Regions from separate parts of the Serinicoccus shuyuelongi genome, predicted to be linked through region 1. Evidence: predicted binding sites of a transcription regulator. Region 1 holds the regulator's gene; the other holds the start of a gene.

Region 1 (10,659 bases):
CCCCGGCTCGGCCCACGGGCGGCAGGGGATCGGCACCGAGGACAACCCCGCCTTCTCCGGCATGCACGAGGCGACCACGCTGGCCGTCGGCGCCACCCTGGAGGCCTGCGAGGCCGTCTGGTCCGGCCAGGTGCTGCGGGCGTGCAACATCGCCGGCGGGCTGCACCACGCGATGCCGGAGGCCGCCTCCGGCTTCTGCGTCTACAACGACATCGCGGTGGGCATCCAGCGGATGCTCGACCAGGGCGCCGAGCGGGTCGTCTACCTCGACCTCGACGCCCACCACGGGGACGGCGTGGAGCGCTGCTTCTGGAACGACCCGCGGGTGCTGACCGTCTCGTTGCACGAGACCGGCCGGGCGTTGTTCCCCGGCACCGGCTTCCCCGGCGACATCGGCGGCCCGCGGGCCCAGGACAGCGCGGTCAACGTCGCGCTGCCCCCGGGCACCGGGGACGAGGGGTGGCTGCGTGCCTACCAGGCCGTGGTCCCGACGGTCGTCCGGGCCTTCGACCCGCAGGTCGTGGTGAGCCAGCACGGCTGCGACTGCCACTACTCCGACCCGCTGGCGCACCTGTCCGTCTCGATGGACGCCCTGGCCGTGGCCTACGGCTGGGTCCGCGAGCTGGCCGACGACCTGGCCGGGGGGCGCTGGGTCTCGTTGGGCGGTGGGGGCTACCAGCTGGTGGACGTGGTCCCGCGGGCCTGGACCCACCTGATCGGGGTGGTCACCGGCCGCCCGGTCGACCCGGGCACGGCCACCCCGGACAGCTGGCGCCGGCACGTCGAGCAGACCTACGGGGTGCCCGCCCCCGAGGTGATGGGCGACCGCGGTGGGCGCGAGATCCGCTACGGGAGGTGGGAGGACGGGTTCGACCCGGAGGACCCGGTGGACTCGGCGATCATGGCCACCCGCCGGGCGGTCTTCCCCGGTTGGGGACTGGACCCCTACCTCGACTGACACGCACGACTCCTGCGCCCATATAGACCCTCTGGTATGCATCTGCCACATTCGGCGTGTCTCACTGGACCTGTTCCGCCTCAGGACTTTCGCGGCGAGCACTTGTGCCCCTAGTGTTAGGGCCGACAACCAGACGTGGGACCGCGGCCGGAGGGGAAGCCGAGCGCGGAGCCCGCACAGGAGAGAGACGGGAAACGTCCTATGGCTGATGAACGCCAGCTCGGCGAGATGACCTTTATGACCGTGGCCGAGGTGGCCGCCGTGATGCGCGTGTCGAAGATGACCGTGTACCGGTTGGTCCACTCGGGCGAGCTGCCCGCCGTGCGGGTCGGCCGGTCCTTCCGGGTCCCCGAGAAGGCGGTGCACGCCTACCTGGAGGAGTCCTACCACGGCACCGCCTGAGCGGGAGCCGGGTCCGCGCGGTTTTGGGCAGGGCAACGCTGGGGTTAGGCTGAGGCGACTGTTGTGCAGCGCCCCAGCGCGCTCGAGGCCAGGGTCGCCGCTGCACCACCACGACCGACGAGACGAAGGATGCGCCCCATGGGCTCTGTGATCAAGAAGCGCCGCAAGCGGATGGCGAAGAAGAAGCACCGCAAGCTGCTGCGCAAGACGCGTCACCAGCGTCGCAACAAGAAGTGACCAGGCACGTCCTGACAGCTCACTGACATGGCGCCCTCCCGCATGCGGGACGGGCGCCATCGTCGTCCCGTGGCCGTCCTCGGCCCCGTCCCCAGGCAGGAGGTGAGGTATGCCGTGGCGCCGCCGGCTCCGTGAGCCCGAGGTGGTGATGCTCTCCCGCCCGGGTTGCCACCTGTGCGAGGAGATGCTGACCGTCGTCTCACCGCAGGCACCACGGCTGCAGGTCCGGGACATCGACGCCGACCGGGACGCCGGCCGGATGGACGCCGCCACCCATGACGGCTGGACCAGCCTGCTGCCGGTGCTGCTCGTCGACGGGGAGCAGGTGGCGCACTGGCGGGTCACCGCCGAGGAGGTGCGGGTGGCGCTGCGCGCCGCCCGCCGCCGCTGACCGGTGCCCGCCGCCGCTGCCCCGGCATGCCGCCGCCAGGTGCCGCCGCCAGGTGCTCGTTTTGGTGGATGGCAGGGGTCGAGCCTAGAGTTGAGGGGTCCGCGCCGACCGGTGCGCATGGGTCTGATATAAGCCCCCTCGGTCGACGCCATCCATGGAGAGGAGCCGGTGTCGCCGTGATGGCCGAGTCGAACCGGCGCGGTGTGCCGGAGGCCACCGTCGGACGTCTCCCGGGTTATCTGCAGGCACTGACCGCGCTCGCCGAGCAGGGCCGGTCCTCCGTCTCCAGCGACGAGCTCGGAGCGCTGGCCGGCGTCCGCTCCGCCCAGGTGCGCAAAGATTTGTCCCACCTCGGCTCCTACGGCGTCCGCGGCGTCGGCTACGACACGGGCCGGCTGGCGGAGCAGGTCTCCGCGGAGCTGGGCCTCACCCAGGACTGGCCGGTCGTGATCGTCGGCATGGGCAACCTGGGCCGGGCCCTGGCCGCCTACGGAGGGCTCGCCTCCCGGGGTTTCCGGGTGGTCGCGCTGGCCGACGACGACCCCGAGGTCGTGGGCACCCGCGTGGAGGGGCTGGAGGTGCAACGGCTGGACGGGCTGGTGACCGCCGCCCCGGTGACCGTCGGCATCATCACCACCCCACCCGATGCCGCCCAGCAGGTCGCCGACTCCCTGGTGGGCCTCGGGGTGCACTCCATCCTCACCTTCTCCTCCGGTGCGCTGCACGTCCCGGAGGACGTGGACGTGCGCCGGGTGGACCTGGCCACCGAGCTGCAGATCCTGACCTTTCACCAGCACCAGCGGTCGCTGGCGCTGGCATCCCGACCCGTGGAGGGAGCCTCGTGAGCGTCCTGGTGGTGGGCCTGTCCCACCGATCCGCACCGATCGACCTGCTGGAGCGGGTGGTCCTCGACGCCGAGGGCGCCCGCGGCCTGGCGACCCGGCTGCGGGCCGGTGAGCACGTCGAGGAGGTCCTGGTCCTCTCGACCTGCAACCGGCTCGAGGTCGTCGTCGAGGCCGCCACCTTCCACGGCGCCCTCGAGCAGATCGGCGTGGCGCTCGGGGAGATCAGCGGCCTCGGGGCCGAGGAGCTGGCGACCCACCTCTTCGTGCACTTCGACGACCGCGCCGTGTGCCACCTCTTCGAGCTGGCCTGCGGGCTGGACTCGATGGCGGTCGGGGAGAGCCAGGTGCTGGGCCAGCTGCGCGACGCCCTGGCCCGCGCCCAGCGGTACGGACACCTGGGCCCCTCGCTGAACCCGCTGGTCCAGCAGGCCCTGCGGGTGGGCAAGCGGGCGCACGCCGAGACCGCCATCGACGACGTCTCCCGCTCCCTGGTCACCCTCGGCCTGGACCGCGCCCGCAGCGTCCTGGGCGAGCTGGGCGGGGCCCGCACCGTGGTCCTCGGCGCCGGTGCGATGTCCGGCCTGGCCGTGGCCACGCTGGTCCGCGAGGGCGTCACCGACCTGGTCGTGGTGAACCGCACGCCGGAGCGCGCGGCCCGCCTCGCCGCCCAGCACGGTATGCGCAGCGCCGGCTGGTCCGAGCTCGCCGAGGAGGTGGCCTCCGCCGACCTGGTGCTCACCTGCACCGGCGCCGTCGGGCACGTCCTCGACGCCGCGACCCTGGCCCGGGGCCGCGCCGGCACGGGCCGCGACGAGCAGCCCGTCGTGCTGCTGGACCTGGCGCTGCCCCGCGACGTGGCCGCGGAGGCCGCCGAGCTGCCCGGCGTGCACCTGTGGGGTCTGGCCGAGCTGCAGCAGGAGGCCTCCGGCGCCTCCGCCGAGGACGCGCCGGACGCCGAAGCCGGTCCGGTCCGCGCGGTGCGCGAGCTGGTCACCAGCGAGGTCGCCAGCCATCTCACCGAGCGGCACACCGCCCGCCTCGGCCCCACCCTGGCGGCACTGCGCAGCAGCGCGGCCAGGGTCGTCGACGCCGAGATGGCCCGGCTGGACCAGCGGCTGCCGCACCTGCCCGAGGACGAGCGGGCCGAGGTGCGGCACACCGTCCGGCGGGTCGTGGACAAGCTGCTGCACACCCCGACCACCCGGGTGAAGCAGCTGCAGGCCGGTCGCGAGCCGGCCGACTACGCGCACGCGCTGCGCGAGCTGTTCGACCTGGACAGCCGCGAGGTCGCCACGGTCTCCACCCCACCGCTCGGCGTCGCCGACAGCGTCTCCGAGATCACCGGGGAGGTCGGCCGGCGATGACCCCGCAGCCCCTCCGCCTGGGTACCCGCGCCAGCGCCCTGGCCACCAGCCAGTCCGGCTGGGTGGCGGACCGGCTGCGCGCCGCCGGTCACCAGGTGGAGCTGGTGCGGGTGACGACCGAGGGGGACACGTCCCGCCGCAGCCTCACCGAGATCGGCGGCACCGGGGTCTTCGCCTCGGCGCTGCGGGACGCGCTGCTCGAGGAGCGGATCGACCTGGCCGTGCACTCCCTCAAGGACCTGCCGACGGCCCCCTGCCCCGGTCTGACCGTGGCCGCGGTGCCGGAGCGGGAGGACCCCCGGGACGTGCTCGTCGCCCGCGACGGGTTGACCCTCACCCAGCTCCCGGCGGGCGCCGTCATCGGCACCGGCTCCCCGCGCCGCGCCGCCCAGCTCGCCCTGGCCCGCCCCGACCTGCAGGTCAGGGACATCCGCGGCAACGTGGACAGCCGGATCCGGATGGTGCGCGACGGCACCGTCGACGCGGTGGTGCTGGCCCGGGCCGGGCTGGCCCGCCTGGACCGCCTGCCCGAGGCCACCGAGGTGCTGGACACCGCCCTGATGGTGCCTGCCGCCGGCCAGGGGGCGCTGGCGATCGAGTGCCGGGAGACGGACCGCGAGCTGGTCGACCTGCTCGCCTCCGTGCTGGAGCACGAGGACACCCGCACCGCCGTCACCGGCGAGCGGGCCGCGCTGTCCGCGCTGGAGGCCGGCTGCACCGCACCGGTCGGCGTGCTCGGCTCCCTGGAGTCCTCCACCGCGGCGGGCGAGGGCATACCCGCCTCCCCGCCCACCCTGACCCTCCACGCGTTCGCTGCCCTGCAGACCGGGCCGCAGCGGCACGTGGCCACCGGCGGGAGCGCCGCTCCCGCCGAGCTCGGCCGGTCCCTGGCCGAGCACCTGTTGAACCGTCCCGACCCCACGGGCGCCGCGGCCGCACAGCGGTCCGCGTCTCCGGACGTGGGGTCACACACACCGGAGTCCGACCTGTGAGCACCGACGCCGCCCCTGTCCACCTGACCCACCCGGACGCCCCCGCGTCCGCGGCCCGGATCGCCTTCGTCGGCGCCGGGCCCGGGGATCCCGGTCTGCTCACCGTGCGGGCGAGGGAGTACCTCGCGGCCGCCGACGTGGTCCTCCTCGACACCCTGCACCGCGAGGAGGAGCTGAGCCCGTGGACCAAGGAGGACGCGGTCTTCGTGCTCACCACCCGTGGCGAGGGCGGGCCTGCGCTCACCCCGGCCGCCCGCGCGAAGCTGCTGGTCCGCACCGCCTCGAAGTACGACGACGCCACCCACCTCGTGGTCCGGCTGATGGACGGTGACGCCACCGCCTTCGGCGGACTCGCCGGTGAGGCCCTCGCCTGCCGCGACGCGGGCGTCCCGTTCGAGATCGTGCCGGGCGTGAGCACCGCCTGGTCGGTGCCGGCGTATGCCGGGATGCCGCTGTCCGGGGACGGGCAGCACAGCGAGGTGCACGTCCTGCACGCGGGGGACAGCTCCGTCGACTGGTCCCTGTCGGTCGCGACGGACGTCACCGTGGTGGTGCTCGGCTCCGGTGACCAGCTGCGCAAGGCGCTGCGCCAGCTCGCCGACGCGGGCCGCCCCGGCGACAGCCCGGTGGCGCTCACCGAGAACGGCACCACCGTCAGCCAGCAGACGTACGTGCAGACCCTGGACGAGGCCATCGCGACGATGGCCGCCGACGATGCCCCGGCCGCGACCGTGGCGGTCGTCGGCCCCTCGGTCGAGCTGCGCTCCGAGCTGTCCTGGTGGGAGTCCAAGCCGCTCTTCGGCTGGTCCATCCTGGTGCCGCGCACCAAGGAGCAGTCCGGCCCGATGACCGACCGGATCGCGGCCTACGGGGCCAGCGCCTCGGTCGTCCCGACGATCAGCGTGGAGCCCCCGCGCACCCCGCAGCAGATGGACCGTGCGGTCCGGGGCCTGGTCACCGGCCGCTACGAGTGGATCGGGTTCACCTCCGTCAACGCCGTCCGCGCGGTGCGGGAGAAGTTCGAGGCGCTCGGGCTGGACGCCCGCTCGTTCGCCGGGCTCAAGCTCGCCGCCGTCGGCGGGGTCACCGCGCAGGCGCTGCGTGAGTGGGGCCTGGAGCCGGACCTCGTCCCCGAGGGGGAGGAGTCCGCCCGTGGGCTGCTCGAGGTCTGGCCGCCCTTCGACGAGGTGCTCGACCCGATCAACCGGGTCTTCCTGCCCCGGGCCGACATCGCCACCGACACGCTCGTCGCCGGGCTGCACGAGATGGGCTGGGAGGTCGACGACGTCACCGCCTACCGGACGGTGCGGGCCGCGCCGCCGGCCGCGCCGGTCCGGGAGGCGATCAAGGGTGGCGCCTTCGACGCCGTCTGCTTCACCTCCTCCTCGACCGTCCGCAACCTGGTGGGCATCGCCGGCAAGCCGCACCCCAACACCCTGGTGGCCTGCATCGGCCCGGCCACCGCCAAAGCCGCCGAGGAGCACGGGCTGCGGGTGGACGTGGTGGCCCCGGAGCCGAGCGCGACGCGCCTGGTCGACGCGCTGGCCGAGCACGTGCGTGCGCTCGCCGCGCAGGCGCAGGCGGACGGCGAGCCGCTGGTCCGACCGAGCGAGCGCAAGGCGGCTCCGCGGCGTCCCCGGAACCGGCGGTGACCGAGGTCTCCCGGCCGCACGAGCGGCCACGCCGGCTCCGCGCCACCCCGGCGCTGCGCCGCCTGGTCGCCCAGACCCGGCTGCACCCGGCGGAGCTGGTGCTGCCGATGTTCGTGCGGGACGGCATCACCGCGCCTCAGCCGATCGGCTCGATGCCCGGGGTCCTGCAGCACACCCCCCGGAGCCTGGTCGAGGCGGCCCGGGAGGCGGTCGACGCCGGTATCGGCGGGATCATGGTCTTCGGCGTGCCCCGGGACGAGGACAAGGACCCGGTCGGCAGCTGCGGGTTGAGCGCCGACGGGGTGCTCAACCGGGCGCTGGGGTCGCTGCGGGACGCGCTCGGCGACGACACGGTCCTGATGAGCGACCTGTGCCTGGACGAGTTCACCGACCACGGGCACTGCGGGGTGCTGGACGACCACGGGCGGGTCGACAACGACGCCACCCTCGAGGTGTACGCCCGGATGGCGGTGGCGCAGGCCTCTGCCGGTGCGCACGTGGTCGGCCCCAGCGGGATGATGGACGGCCAGGTGCGGGTGGTCCGCGAGGCGCTGGACGGCGCCGGCCACCAGGACACCTCGGTGCTGGCCTACACCGCCAAGTACGCCTCGGCCTGCTACGGGCCCTTCCGGGAGGCCGTCGCCTCCACCCTGACCGGTGACCGGGCCACCTACCAGCAGGACCCGGCGAACCGGACAGAGAGCCTGCGTGAGCTGCGCCTCGACCTGGCCGAGGGCGCGGACATGGTGATGGTGAAGCCGGCCCTGCCCTACCTGGACGTGCTCAGCGACGCCGCGGCCGCCACCGACGTGCCGGTCGCGGCATACCAGGTGAGCGGGGAGTACGCGATGATCGAGGCGGCCGCCGCCCAGGGGTGGCTGGACCGGGACCGGATGGTGCTGGAGACGCTGACCTCCATCCGCCGCGCCGGGGCTCGGGCGGTGCTGACCTACTACGCCGTGCACGCCGCACGGCTGCTGGAGGGGTGACGATGACGCGCTGGCTCGACGACGGGGAGCAGCGGGCCTGGCGCGCGATCCTGCGCTCGTGGCGGCTCATCGAGGGCGTCCTCGAGGAGGCCCTCGACGAGCTCGGGGTCTCGGTGGGGGAGTACGAGCTGCTGAGCATGCTGTCCGAGGCGCCCGAGGGACGGCTGCGGATGGCCGAGCTGGCCCACCTGGTGGTGCAGTCGCGCAGCCGCGTGAGCCACACCGCCACCCGCCTGGAGCACCGCGGCTGGGTCGAACGGCTCCGTTACCGGCAGGACGGGCGGGGCGTGGTGCTGGCCCTCACCGACCAGGGCCGGGTGGAGCTCGACCGGCTCGCCCCGGTGCACGTGGAGAGCGTACGCCGGGCGCTGCTGGAGCACGTCACCCGCGACGAGCTGATCGCCCAGGGGGACGCGATGCGCAAGGTGGTCCGCGCTATCCGGCACAGCGACGACCAGGCGACCGACGCCCTCTGAGACGGCTCCCGCCTGCGCCTAGGCTGGGACGATGAGCTCCGAGCGCTACCCCGACGCCGCCCCCGCCTCCGAGGCCCTGCTGACCCGGGCCCGGGCCGTGATCCCGGCCGGGGTGAACTCGCCGGTGCGGGCGTTCCGGTCGGTGGGCGGCACCCCACGGTTCATCACCCGGGCGCAGGGGCCGTGGCTGTGGGACGCCGACGGCCGCCGCTACCTCGACCTGGTCTGCTCCTGGGGCCCGATGATCCTGGGGCACCGGCACCCGGACGTGCACGCCGCGGTGCTGGAGGCCGCCGACGAGGGCTTCTCCTTCGGTATGCCGACCGCCCGGGAGGTGGCGCTCGCCGAGGAGATCGTGGCCCGGGTGGAGCCGGTGGAGCAGCTGCGGCTGGTCAGCTCCGGCACCGAGGCCACGATGAGCGCGATCCGGCTGGCCCGCGGCTTCACCGGCCGCTCCGTGGTGGTGAAGTTCGCCGGCTGCTACCACGGGCACGTGGACGCGCTGCTGGCCTCGGCCGGATCCGGGGTCGCCACCTTCGGGCTCCCGGACAGCCCGGGCGTCCCGGCCAGCGCGGCGGCGGAGACGATCGTGCTGCCCTACAACGACGTCGCCGCCCTGGAGGCCGCGTTCGCCGAGCGCGGCGACGAGATCGCGGCCGTCATCACCGAGGCCGCGGCCGGCAACATGGGGGTCGTCCCGCCCGAGCCCGGGTTCACCGACGCGTTGCGCCGCGTCACCAGCCGGCACGGCGCGCTGCTGGTCAGCGACGAGGTGATGACCGGCTTCCGGTGCTCGCGCTCCGGCTGGTTCGGGCTGGAGGGGGAGCCGGAGGGCGGCGCCCCCGACCTGTTCACCTTCGGCAAGGTGATGGGCGGCGGGATGCCCGCGGCCGCCTTCGGCGGCCGGGCCGACGTGATGTCCATGCTGGCGCCCGAGGGCCCGGTCTACCAGGCCGGCACGCTCTCCGGGAACCCGTTGGCGTCGGCCGCGGGGCTGGCCACCCTGCGCGGGTGCACGGACGAGGTCTACCAGCGGCTCGACGAGGTCAGCGAGACGCTCGCGGGGGCGGTCACCGACTCCTTCAGCCGGCACGGCATCCCGCACCGGATCCAGTGGGCCGGCTCCATGTTCAGCGTCTTCCTGCGGGAGGGCGCGGTCCGCTCCTACGACGACGCCCAGGACCAGGACAAGGAGCTCTTCGGACGGTTCTTCCACGCCATGCTGCGGCGCGGGGTGCACCTGCCGCCGAGCTGCTTCGAGTCCTGGTTCGTCTCCGCCGCGCACGACGACGAGGCGGTCGAGCACGCGGTGGACGCCATCGAGGAGTCGGCCGCCGAGGTCGCCTGAGACTCGGCTCGGCCTCGTCCCGGGGCTGCCTCGGCGCTGCCCCGAACGGGCCGAGGGCCTCAGTGCCCGCCCAGGCTGACGTGGGACACTGAGGGCATGGTGCCCCCCGGTGACGTAGCCCCGCGGTCGGAGCCCGCCGACGCAGGCCCCCGCACGCTGCACGACGGCACGCCCGTCACGCTGGTGCACGTGGTCCGGCACGGGGAGGTGCACAACCCCGAGCGGCTGCTCTACGGGCGGCTGCCCGGCTACCACCTCTCCGACCTGGGCGAGCAGATGGCCCGGGCCGCCGCCGACCACCTGGCCGGTCGCGACATCGTCCGCGTGGTGTCCTCCCCCCTGGAGCGCGCCCGGCAGACCGCGGCCCCGGTGGCGCAGGCATACCGGCTGCCGGTGGAGGTCGACGAGCGGCTGACCGAGAGCGGCAACCTCTTCGAGGGGCAGAGCATCGCGCACAGGATGCTGCTGCAGCCCGAGCGTTGGCCCGCCTACGTCAACCCGTTCCGGCCCTCCTGGGGTGAGCCCTACGCGGAGATCGCCGACCGGATGCGGCTGGCGCTGGACGAGGTCCGGGAGAGCGCGGCGGGGCACGAGGGCGTCGTCGTCAGCCACCAGCTGCCGATCGTCACGCTGAGCCGCTCGCTGACGGGTCAGCGCCTCTGGCACCACCCGCGGCGACGCCGCTGCAGCCTCGCCTCCGTCAGCACCGTCCTCTTCCACGGGGTCCTCCCCGTGCGGGTGATGTATGCCGAGCCTGCCGCCCACCTGCTGGCCGCCGCCGTCGACGTGACCGGGGGCACCGGGCAGGTGCCTGCGTGAGCGCGCGCCGACGGCGCAGCGGCCCGGCGGTGGCCCTCGTCGCCCTGCTCGCGCTCGCCGGGTGCGCCGGGGACGAGGGCACCAGCATCACCGAGCAGATGCGGCAGGGGGACGACAAGGGCTACGTGGCCGGGGACGGTCAGATCGAGCGGCTCGCCGCCGACGAACGCACCACCACCGTCTCGC
Region 2 (10,659 bases), on a different contig from region 1:
GCGCGACCTGGCGCTGGCCCTGGACGGGCGCGCCGCCCCGGTCCGGGTGCTGGCCAACCGCGGGCTGGCGGGCATCGACGGCACCGTCTCGACGGCGATCGGCGCGGCCCTGACCGGGCCGCGGACGGTGGCCCTGATGGGGGACCTGACCTTCCTGCACGACGCGGGGGCCCTGACGATCGGACCCGCCGAGCCGGTGCCGGACCTCACCGTCGTGGTCGTCAACGACGACGGCGGCGGGATCTTCTCCACCCTGGAGTACGGAGACCCGGCCCGGTCGGCGACCGCGGCGCACGCGGCCCGCACCGAACGGGTCTTCGGCACCCCGCACGGCACCGACCTGGCCGCGTTGTGCGCCGCGCACCACGTGGCACACCGGCGGGTCGGCTCGGTGCAGGAGCTGACGGAGGCGCTGGCGGTGCCGCCGTCCGGGCCGGTCACCGGGATCCGGGTGCTGGAGGTGCCGGTCGACCGCACCGGGCACCGCCGGCTGCGCGACGCCCTCCGCGACTGACCCTCACCACCCCCCCCCGACCGGGCGAGCCTTACTGTCCCGACCGGGCGCGCGTCGTGCTCCGACCGGGCGCGCGTCGTGCTCAGAAACCGATGGCGCCGACCGGCTCCGTGTCGGCCCGCATGGCCCGTGACAGCTTCCCGAGTGCCCCGGGGGTGACCTCACGCACCCCGAGCGTCGGCACCTGGGAGACCAGGGTCCGCCCACCGAGGTATGCCGCGCCCAGCGCCGCGACCGGCGCGACCACGTCCGGACCGTCCTGCGTCGCCTCGACGGTCGCGGCCCCGCTCGCGTCGGCCCTCACCCGCCAGCGACCGGCGTTCCACGGGCAGAACTCGTCGGTGACCTCGAGCACCACGTCCAGGGGACCGGCATACCCGCGCTCGGCCAGTGCCCGGGGGACGTCCACCAGCCGCAGCCAGAGGGCGTCCGAGGCCTTCATCCCGGCCGCCCTGGGGCCGCCCGCCCACCAGAGCAGCGGGTCGTCGACCGAGCGGTTCCAGAAGGTGACCTTGGTGGTCAGGTCGAGGTCGAGCAGGCGGCGGGCCAGCGCCAGCAGGCTCGCGTGGTCGCGGGCGGCGAGCTCGGCGACCGACACCTCGCCCTGGGAGACGCCGTCCTCCCACCTGCTCTCCCGGCGGAAGAGGGCGTACCCGGTGACCTCGTCGTCGACCTGCGCGAGCATGAGCCGGCGCGGCTCCTTGCTGCCCCGGGCCTTGGGCATGTCCCGGAACCAGGTGGTGGCCTGGGCATCGGGGCGGGTGACCGTGCCGAGTGCACCATCGGCGCAGGCCAGGTGCGCGGCGTGCAGCGCCGCGGTCCCCTCGGCGGTGGGCAGGGTCACCATGTGCGTCCGGACGGCGTCGGCCCGGGCGCCGAGCTCCTCGGGGGCGGTGAGGGTGGTCCCGCGGCCGAGCGTCAGCTTCACGTCGAGGCTGGCGCTGCCGTAGCCGAACCGCCCGTAGATCGCGGGCTCGGAGGCGTGCAGCCCCGCCACCGCGCACTCGCCGCGGTCGTGGATGCGGTGCAGGTGGTCCCGCATCATCCGGGTCAGCACCCCGCGCCGGCGGGCGTCGGGGTGCACCCCGACCCAGGTGAGACCGTCCATCGGCAGCACCCGTAGGCCGCCGACCGGGCCGGGCACGGTGACCTGCATGTCGAAGGCTCCGTAGATGCCGACCAGCGGCGTCGGGCCGGACGCGTCCTCGCCGGGCAGCGGCGGTCCCGGCCGCTCCATCGCGCGGGCGTGCCGGAAGTCCAGGTCGTCCGCGAGGTCCGCCGGGGTGCCACCGGGGAGCACCTCGAACCAGACGGTGTCCTCCAGCTCCTTGATCCGGGGCAGGTCCGCCGGGGTCAGGTCGATCATCGTCGCGTCGGTGTTCACAGCAGGAGTGTGGCAAGACCTAGACTCCTGCCGCCAGGGGTTTTCACGGGGGTCACAGCTCAGGAGTGGTGTGCGCGCACAGGTACGTCCAGGCTCGGTCACGGGATCGGTCACCGCCGTCCTCGTCGTCTTCGCGGCCGCTGGTTTCGTCATGGGGCAGGCGCTGTCCCGGGTGCCCGCGGTGCGCGACCACGTCGGTGCCGACACCGCCCAGCTCGGGCTGGCGCTGATGGGGATGGGCCTGGGGTCGCTGCTGGCGATGCCCTTCACGGGCCGGCTGGTGGACCGGTACGGCAGCCGCCGGGTGGTCCTCGTCGCCGTGCTGCTCGGCTGTCTCGGCTGGTCCCTGGTCCCGCTGGTGCCATCGGTGCCCACCCTGCTCCTGCTGCTGGTGCTGACCGGGATGAACATCGGCATCTGGGACGTGGCGATGAACATCCAGGGGACCCACGTCGAGCAGGCCCGCCGCCGGTCGCTGATGCCGTACTTCCACGCCGCCTTCTCCGGCGGGGCGGTGCTCGGGGCCGGCTCCGGGGCGCTCGCGGCCTGGCTCGGGGTGGGGTTGGTCCAGCTGCCGGTGCTGGCCCTGGTCGCCGCCGTGGCCGGCGCGCTCGGCGCGACCCGCTTCGTCCCTGAGGACGACGCCGCTGGCACCGTCGCCGCCGGGATCGACGCCGCCGGGATCGACGCCGCCGGGACCGACGCCGCCGACGCGCCCCCCGCTCGCGGCGCGGTCACCCGGGTCGAGGTGCTGATCGGGCTGATCTGCCTGGCCGGTGCGCTCGCGGAGGGGTCGGCCAACGACTGGCTCGCCCTGCTGCTGGTCGACGTGCACGGTGCCCCCGAGGCCTTCGGTGCGCTCACCCTCACCGCCTTCAACCTCACCATGATGATCGGACGCCTGCTCGGCGGCCCGGCGATCGAACGCTTCGGACGGGTCGCCGTGGTCCGCGCCGGAGGGGTCCTCGCCGGGGTGGCGATCCTGGTCGTCACGCTGTCCCCCTCGCTGCTGCTGGCGCTGGCCGGTGGCCTGCTCTGGGGGCTGGGGGTGGCGACCATCTTCCCGGCGGCGATCTCGGCGGCCGGCGAGGTCCCCGGCCGGGGCAACCGGGCGATCACCGTCGTCTCGACCATCGCCTACGGCGCCTTCCTCTTCGGGGCGCCCACCATCGGGCTGGTCGCCGAGCAGGTCGGGCTGGACCGGGCGCTCTTCCTGGTGGTCGGCTTCCTGGTCCTGCTGGTCGTGCTCGGTCCGGCGCTAGCCCCCCGCTCGCGCTCGCGGGTCTGAGGCATCATCGCCGGGATGCTGACGCTCCGACCCCCGCTGCCGCAGGACGAGCAGCCGCTGCGCCGCCTGCACGCCCAGCTCGCCGCCGAGGACTTCGAGCTGCTGCTGGCCGAGGGGGACTGGGCGCAGATCCTGGCCCAGGTGGCCCGCGAGGCGTCCGGGACGGACCTGCCGCCGGGCCGGGTCCGGGCGGAGTTCCTGGTCGCCGAGGTGGACGGCACCCCCGTGGGCCGCGTCTCGATCCGGTATGCCCTGACCCCCTTCCTGCTCGAGGTCGGCGGCCACGTGGGGTATGCCGTCGGCCCGGACCACCGGCGCCGCGGCCACGCCACCGAGATCCTCCGGCAGTCGGTGCAGCGGCTGGCCGACGCGGGCGTGGACCGGGTGCTGGTGACCTGCAACGACGACAACGCGGCCTCCGCCACCGTCATCGAGCGGTGCGGTGGGGTGCTGGAGGACGTGCGCGAGCGGCCCGGCGACGGGCCGGCGAAGCGCCGCTACTGGATCAGCCCTCGCGCAGCCCCAGGGCGTGCCGCATCGCGGTGAGCTTGACCTCGGTCTCGGCCAGCTCGGCGTCCGGGTCGGAGGCAGCGACGATGCCGCCACCGGCGAAGAGGCGCATCGCCCGACGGTCCGGGGAGAGCTCCCCGCAGCGCAGCGCGATGCCCCAGTCCCCGTCGCCGCAGCCGTCCATCCAGCCGACCGGACCGGCATACCGGCCCCGGTCCATACCCTCGAGCTCGGCGATGACGGCGGCCGCGGCACCGGTGGGGGTCCCGCAGACGGCGGCCGAGGGGTGCAGCGCCGCCGCCAGGCGCAACGAGGTGGCCCCGCTGCGCATGGTGCCGGTGAGGTCGCTGGCCAGGTGGTAGACGTCCGGCAGCTCGAGCACGTAGGGCGCCTCCGGCACCACCAGCTCGGCGCAGTGCGGGGCGAGCGCCTCGGCCACCGACCGGACGGCGAAGGCGTGCTCGTCCAGGTCCTTGGCGCTGCGCACCAGCCGCAGCCGGGGGTCGAGCGGGTGCTCGGGGGAGCTGCCCGGGGTCTCGTCCGGGGCGGGCGCGCTCGCCCGTCCGGCCCGGCGGATGGTGCCGGCCAGCACCCGGGAGCGGGCGGTGCCGCCCTGCAGCCGGACGAGCATCTCCGGGGTGGCCCCGACCAGCCCGTCGACGGCGAAGGTCCAGGTGGCGGCATACCGCTTCTCGAGCCGTTCCAGCACCGGGGCGAGCCGGACGCTGCGCCCGTCCCGGTGGCGCACGGCGACGTCCCGGGCGAGCACGACCTTGTCGACCTCACCGCGCTCGATGCGGCGCACCGCGCCGGCCACCACGGCGGGCCAGCCGTCGGCGGGGATGGATCCCTCCGACTCCACCAGCGGGTCCAGGGTCCCCAGGTGCTCGTTGGTCCGGCCCAGCAGCTCGGCCGGGTGCGCGGTGGGCCAGGGCTCGTCATCGGTCACGATGTGCGTGACCCAGGACAGTCCGTCGCGGCGGCCGATGAGCACCTGCGGGACGGTGAGGACGCTGGCGTCCTGCGACGCGTCGGAGAACGCGAACGAGCCGAAGCAGACCAGCCCGGTGCCCGGCAGCCGCACCTCGTCCGCCACCTGCGCCGACGCCCGCACCCGGGTCCACCAGGCCTCGGCGTCCTCGAACCGGCCCGGTCCCGAGGTGCGCACGCAGGTGACCCGGCCCCAGCCGACCAGGCCGTCGCCCTCGCGCAGCCAGGTCACCACGTCCCGGGGGTCGACCTCGTCGGGGACACGGGTGAGCAGGTCGCCGGGCGCGTCGACGGCGACCGTCCGCGCGCGCAGCCGGGGGAGTTCGGGGGGTGGAGCCACAGCGGAACACTGTAGGACGTGGTGGGAGGATGGTTCGCATGAACCCGACGCGCGCCCACCTCGACAAGCAGCCGCACGAGGTCGCGGAGATGTTCGACGGGGTGGCCCGCCGCTACGACGTGACGAACACCGTGCTCACCGGCGGGATCGACCACCTCTGGCGCCGGGCCGTGGTCCGCGCGGTCGACGCCGCCCCCGGGGACCGGGTGCTCGACATCGCCGCCGGCACCGGCACCTCCAGCGAGCCGTATGCCGACGCCGGGGTGGACGTGGTCCCCGCGGACTTCTCCCTCGGCATGCTGGCCGAGGGGCGTCGGCGTCGCCCGGACCTGCCGTTCACCGCGGCCGACGCGATGGCGCTGCCCTTCGCCGACGGGTCCTTCGACGTCGTCACGATGAGTTTCGGGCTGCGCAACGTCGCGGACGTCGACGCGGCGCTGCGGGAGTTCCTGCGGGTGGTGCGCCCCGGGGGGCGGCTGGTGGTCTGCGAGTTCAGCCGGCCCGTGGTGCCGGTCTTCTCCACCGTCTACCGGAACTACCTGATGCGGGCGCTGCCCCAGGTGGCCCGCCGGGTCAGTTCGAACCCCGACTCCTACGTCTACCTCGCGGAGTCGATCCGGGACTGGCCCGGGCAGCGCGAGCTCGCCGCCCAGGTGCGGCGGTCCGGCTGGGAGCAGGTGCGCTGGCGCAACCTCACCGGTGGCGTCGTCGCCGTGCATCACGCGGTCGCGCCCCGCCCCGCCGGTCCGGACGCCTAGGCCGGGTCGCGACGTGGACGTCGAGCTGCTCGAGATCCGGGACTTCCTCGCCGGACACGCGCCCTTCGACGCCCTTCCGGCCCAGGTGCTGGACCAGCTTCCCGCGCGCTGCACCCTGCGCTACGTGCGGCGCGGGACCACGGTGCTCAGCGCCGGAGAGCCCGGGGACCGGCTGTTCGTGGTCCGCTCCGGGGCGGTCGACATCAGCGACGAGGGGACCCTGGTGGACAGGGTGGGGGCCGGCGGTGCCTTCGGGATGTCGTCGCTGGTGGAGCACGTGCCCACCCGCTACGACGTGGTGGCCCGGGAGGACACCCTGCTGCTGTCTCTGCCGCAGGTGCACGTCGACGCCCTGGTGGCGCAGCACCCGGTGCTGGCGGTGCACTTCGCCGCCACCCACCACGAACGGATCCGGACGGCCATCGCCCGGCTGCGCACACCCACCCGTGGGTCCGCGGTGCTGCGGACCCGGGTGCGGGACCTGGTGCGTAACGCCCCGGTGTCGACGCCACCGCGCACCCCGGTCGCGGAGGCGGCGAGGGTGATGACCCGGGCCGGGGTGTCGTCGCTACTGGTGATGGAGGGGGAGGAGCTGCTGGGGATCGTCACCGACCGGGACCTGCGGCGCAGGGTGCTCGCCGCCGACCTGGACCCTGGGTCACCGGTGGCCGACGTGATGACGCCCGGCCCGGTCACCGTCCGGGCGGAGGGGCTCGCCCTGGAGGCGATGCTGGAGATGACGGGACGCAACATCCACCACCTGCCGGTCGTGGACGCCGCCGGAGGGGTGCTCGGGCTGGTGACGACGACCGACCTGGTCCGCCTGGAGAGGTCCAACCCGGTGTACCTGGTCGCCGACATCCAGCGTCAGGAGACGGTGGAGGGGGTGGCCGAGCAGGCGGCCCGCGTCCCGGCCGTGGTGGAGCAGCTGGTGGCGCAGGACGTCAGCGCCGCGGATGTCGGACGGGTGGTCAGTTCGCTCACCGACGTGTTCACCGTGCGTCTGGTCGCGCTGGCCGAGGCCGAGCTCGGCGACGCCCCGGCACCCTGGGCGTGGGTATGCCTGGGGTCGGCGGCACGGGAGGAGCGGGCGCTGGGCGGGGACCAGGACCATGCGCTGGTGCTGGCGGACCGGGCCGACCCGCAGGACCCGTGGTGGGGACGGCTCGCGGAGACCGTCACGTCCGGTCTCGAGCGGTGCGGGCTGCCCCGGTGCGACGGCGAGGTGATGGCCACCGACCCGGGGCTGCGGCTGCGCGCCCGTGACTGGCGGGAGCGGTTCGCCCGGTGGGCGCACCGGCCGACCCCGGCGGCGGTCCTGTCCGCGGCGATCTTCTACGACATGCGCTGCGTGCACGGGGAGCGGTCGTTGGTGCAGGCGCTGCGCGAGGACGCCGTGGCGATGGGGAGCCGCTCGGACCTGCTGGTCGCCCACCTCACCGCTCAGGCGTCTCGGATGCGGCCGCCCCTGGGGTTCTTCCGCGGGTTCGTGCTCGAGCCGGAGGGGGAGCACCGCGACACGCTGGACCTCAAGCGAGGGATCGGTGCCGTCGTGCAGCTCGCCCGGGTGGCGTCCCTGCGGGCGGGCTCGACCGAGCTCGAGACCGGCGAGCGGCTGGCCGTGGCGGGCAGGTGCGGGGTCCTCCCGACCGGGACGGCCACCGACCTCGCCGACTCCCACGAGCTGTTCTGCTCGCTCCGGCTGCAGCACCAGGCCGGGCAGGTGCGGGACGGGCTCACCCCGGACAACCACCTCGACCCCTCGACCCTGGGCGGCCTGGACCGTCGCCACCTGCGCGACGCCTTCCAGATCGTGCGCACCGCCCAGCAGAGCCTGGCCGCCCGCCTGCCCCCGGTGACCTGATGGCCCGGCCTGCGACCGGGACGGCGCTGGCCGGGCTCACCGCTGCCCGGCCCCACTCACGACGCGACCCGCTGGCCGGCGTCGAGCTGCTGGCGCTCGACCTGGAGACCACCGGCCTCGACCCGCGACGGCACGAGGTGCTGGCGATCGGTCTGGTGCCGGTGGTGGCGGGCGAGGTGGTGCTGGGCGGAGCCCGCGGGCAGCGGGTGCGCCCCGCGGGCTCGGTGGGTGGCTCCGCGGTGGTGCACGGGCTCACCGACGACGCGCTGGCCGGGGAGCCGTTGCTGGAGCAGGTGCTGCCCGAGGTGCTGGGGGCGATGCTCGACGGTTCGGCGACGACCCCGCGCCGCCGGGTGCTGCTGGCCCACTTCGCCCAGATCGAGCGTGACTTCCTGGCGGCCGCCTGCCGTCGCACCTACGGGGCGGTGGTGCGGATGCCGGTGGTCGACACCCTGGAGCTCGAACGACGGCTGCTACGGGCTCGCCCCGACGAGGTCCCGCCCGGTCGGCTGCGGCTCGACGCCTGCCGGCGGGCGCACGGGCTGCCCCGGTACGCCGCGCACGACCCGGTGACCGATGCGCTGGCCTGCGCCGAGCTGTTCCTCGCCCAGTGCGCGGTCCTGCAGGAGCGGCTGCGGCGCCCGCTGCGCCTCGGCGACGTCCTGGTCCGGTGAGCGGTCCGACCCGCGTCGGCAGTCGGACCGCACGAGGGGATTAGGTCAGTCCGCATGCGCGTATTCGCGCTGAGGCGGCCCTTGGCCGGAACCACGGGTCCTCGGGCCTAGACTCGGCAGAGTTCGTGAACGTCGTCACAAGGTCACAAGCGAGGCGCCAAACACCGTGAGTGAGCAGGTCGAATCGGCTGACGTCATCGTCGTCGGCGCAGGTCCCGGAGGGGCCAGCACCGCCGCCTATCTTGCCGGACACGGGCTGGACGTGCTCGTGCTGGAGAAGGCCACCTTCCCCCGCGACAAGATCTGCGGCGACGGCCTCACCCCCCGCGCCGTCCGCGAGCTGATCCAGCTCGGTGTCCCCATCGACGAGCAGGACGGCTGGCACCGGACCCAGGGGCTGCGCATCCTCGGCGGCGGTATGCGCCTGGAGCTGGACTGGCCCGGCAGTGCCACCTTCCCGCCCTTCGGCCTGGTCCGCACCCGGCACGACCTCGACGAGCTCCTCGCCCGGCACGCGGTGAGCCGCGGCGCCCGGTTGCTGGAGGGGATCAACGTGCAGTCCCCCGTGCTGGACGGTCGCGGTCACATCTGCGGCGTGAAGGCCAAGGTGATGGGACCGGACGGGCGCGCCACCGGTGAGCTCCGGGAGTTCCGGGCCCAGGTCGTGGTGGCGGCCGACGGCAACTCCAGCCGGCTCTCCCTCGGGATGGACCGGCCGCGCCGGGAGGACCGCCCGATGGGTGTCGCCGTCCGGGCGTACTACGAGAGCCCCCGGCACGACGACACCTACCTCGAGTCCTGGCTGGAGCTGTGGGCCAAGGGCACCGACGGCGCCCCGGACACCCTGATGCCCGGCTACGGCTGGATCTTCCCGGTCGGTGACGGCACCTCCAACGTCGGTCTGGGCATCCTGGACACCGCCGAGGAGTTCGGCACCTTCGACTACCGCGACGTGATGCGACGCTGGATCGCCACCATGCCCGAGGGCTGGACCTACTCCGAGGAGACCCAGCAGGGCCCCATCCGGGGAGCGGCACTGCCGATGTGCTTCAACCGGCAGCCTCTCTACGACCGTGGCCTGCTGCTGGTCGGCGACGCCGGCGGGATGGTGAACCCGTTCAACGGGGAGGGCATCGCCGAGGCGATGGAGGCCGGGCGGCACGCCGCAGAGGTCATCGCCTCCGCCCTCGTCCGGGCCACCCCGGGGGAGCGGGAGGCCGTGCTGCGCTCCTACACCAGCGCGATGAAGGACTCCCTGGGCGGCTACTACACGCTCGGGCGCCACTTCGCGACGCTGATCGGCAAGCCGGAGGTGATGCGGCTGGCGGTCAAGTATGGTCTGCCGCGACGCTCGATGATGAGGCTGCTGCTGAAGATCATGGCCAACCTCCCGCAGGAACGCGGCGGCAAGCTGGACGACCGCATCATCAACGCGCTCACCCGGATGACCCCCGCAGCATGACCGATCACCTTCACCCTAGGATTGTGACGCGCGCGACCCTGGCGGGCCCCACGCTGGGCAAGTCACGAAAGGAGTGCTGGCACTGATGGACTACCACCCGTATCTGCCGGTCGTCTTCTTCCTCTTCTTCGGCCTCCTGTTCGCCTTCGGGTCCGTCTTCGGCGGTGGCCTGCTCGGTCGGGTGTCCTACAACCGTGCGAAGGCCGAGGCCTACGAGTGCGGCATCCAGCCCACCCCCCAGGCGCACGAGGGTGGCCGGGTGCCGGTCAAGTACTACCTGACGGCGATGCTCTTCATCGTCTTCGACGTCGAGGTGCTGTTCCTCTACCCGTTCGCGGTCGCCTTCGACCAGGTGGGGCTGTTCTCGGTGCTGGCCATGCTGCTGTTCCTGGCCGTGGTGTCCGTGCCGTTCGTGTACGAGTGGAGCCGTGGGGGCCTGGAATGGGACTGACCAAGAGAGTGTGGTGTTGAGCGATGGGCCTTGAGGACAAGATCCCCGGTGGGATCATGCTGACGACGGTCGAGGGACTGGCCGGTCATCTGCGTCAGTACTCGGTGTGGCCGGCCACCTTCGGGCTGGCCTGCTGCGCGATCGAGATGATGGCCGTCGGCACCCCCGACTACGACATCGCCCGGTTCGGTATGGAGCGCTTCGCCGCCACCCCGCGTCAGGCCGACCTGATGATCGTGGCCGGTCGCGTCTCGCAGAAGATGGCCCCCGTCGTGCGTCAGGTCTACGACCAGATGCCCAACCCCAAGTGGGTCATCTCGATGGGTGTCTGCGCCAGCTCCGGCGGCATGTTCAACAACTACGCGATCGTCCAGGGCGTCGACCACATCGTGCCGGTGGACGTCTACCTGCCCGGTTGTCCGCC

What was found. Region 1 encodes Rex, which represses fermentation and respiration genes when NADH is low (regulators of the CRP and FNR family bind a similar motif). Its sites were predicted from a motif close to CTTGTGAANNNNTTCACAAG; they were not measured.
Region 2: the regulator Rex is predicted to act here: its motif matches at 8,445-8,464, upstream of ACI3EY_RS11670 (geranylgeranyl reductase family protein).

What each region holds. Positions count from the first base shown of each region.
Region 1 covers NZ_JBJFZU010000002.1:675,746-686,404, forward strand. The annotation lists gene ACI3EY_RS03395 (acetoin utilization protein AcuC) at 1-958, shown strand, start outside; gene ACI3EY_RS03400 (helix-turn-helix domain-containing protein) at 1,160-1,360, shown strand; gene ACI3EY_RS03405 (30S ribosomal protein bS22) at 1,499-1,597, shown strand; gene ACI3EY_RS03410 (glutaredoxin family protein) at 1,707-1,988, shown strand; gene ACI3EY_RS03415 (redox-sensing transcriptional repressor Rex) at 2,168-2,833, shown strand; gene ACI3EY_RS03420 (glutamyl-tRNA reductase) at 2,830-4,197, shown strand; gene hemC (hydroxymethylbilane synthase) at 4,194-5,189, shown strand; gene ACI3EY_RS03430 (bifunctional uroporphyrinogen-III C-methyltransferase/uroporphyrinogen-III synthase) at 5,186-6,841, shown strand; gene hemB (porphobilinogen synthase) at 6,838-7,830, shown strand; gene ACI3EY_RS03440 (MarR family winged helix-turn-helix transcriptional regulator) at 7,833-8,306, shown strand; gene hemL (glutamate-1-semialdehyde 2,1-aminomutase) at 8,338-9,654, shown strand; gene ACI3EY_RS03450 (histidine phosphatase family protein) at 9,751-10,473, shown strand; gene ACI3EY_RS03455 (TlpA family protein disulfide reductase) at 10,470-10,659, shown strand, end outside.
Region 2 covers NZ_JBJFZU010000009.1:17,237-27,895, reverse strand. The annotation lists gene menD (2-succinyl-5-enolpyruvyl-6-hydroxy-3-cyclohexene-1-carboxylic-acid synthase) at 1-514, shown strand, start outside; gene ACI3EY_RS11705 (GNAT family N-acetyltransferase) at 597-1,898, opposite strand; gene ACI3EY_RS11700 (MFS transporter) at 1,969-3,186, shown strand; gene ACI3EY_RS11695 (GNAT family N-acetyltransferase) at 3,202-3,732, shown strand; gene ACI3EY_RS11690 (isochorismate synthase) at 3,692-5,026, opposite strand; gene ACI3EY_RS11685 (demethylmenaquinone methyltransferase) at 5,065-5,784, shown strand; gene ACI3EY_RS11680 (putative nucleotidyltransferase substrate binding domain-containing protein) at 5,798-7,648, shown strand; gene ACI3EY_RS11675 (exonuclease domain-containing protein) at 7,648-8,322, shown strand; gene ACI3EY_RS11670 (geranylgeranyl reductase family protein) at 8,489-9,784, shown strand; gene ACI3EY_RS11665 (NADH-quinone oxidoreductase subunit A) at 9,870-10,235, shown strand; gene ACI3EY_RS11660 (NuoB/complex I 20 kDa subunit family protein) at 10,259-10,659, shown strand, end outside.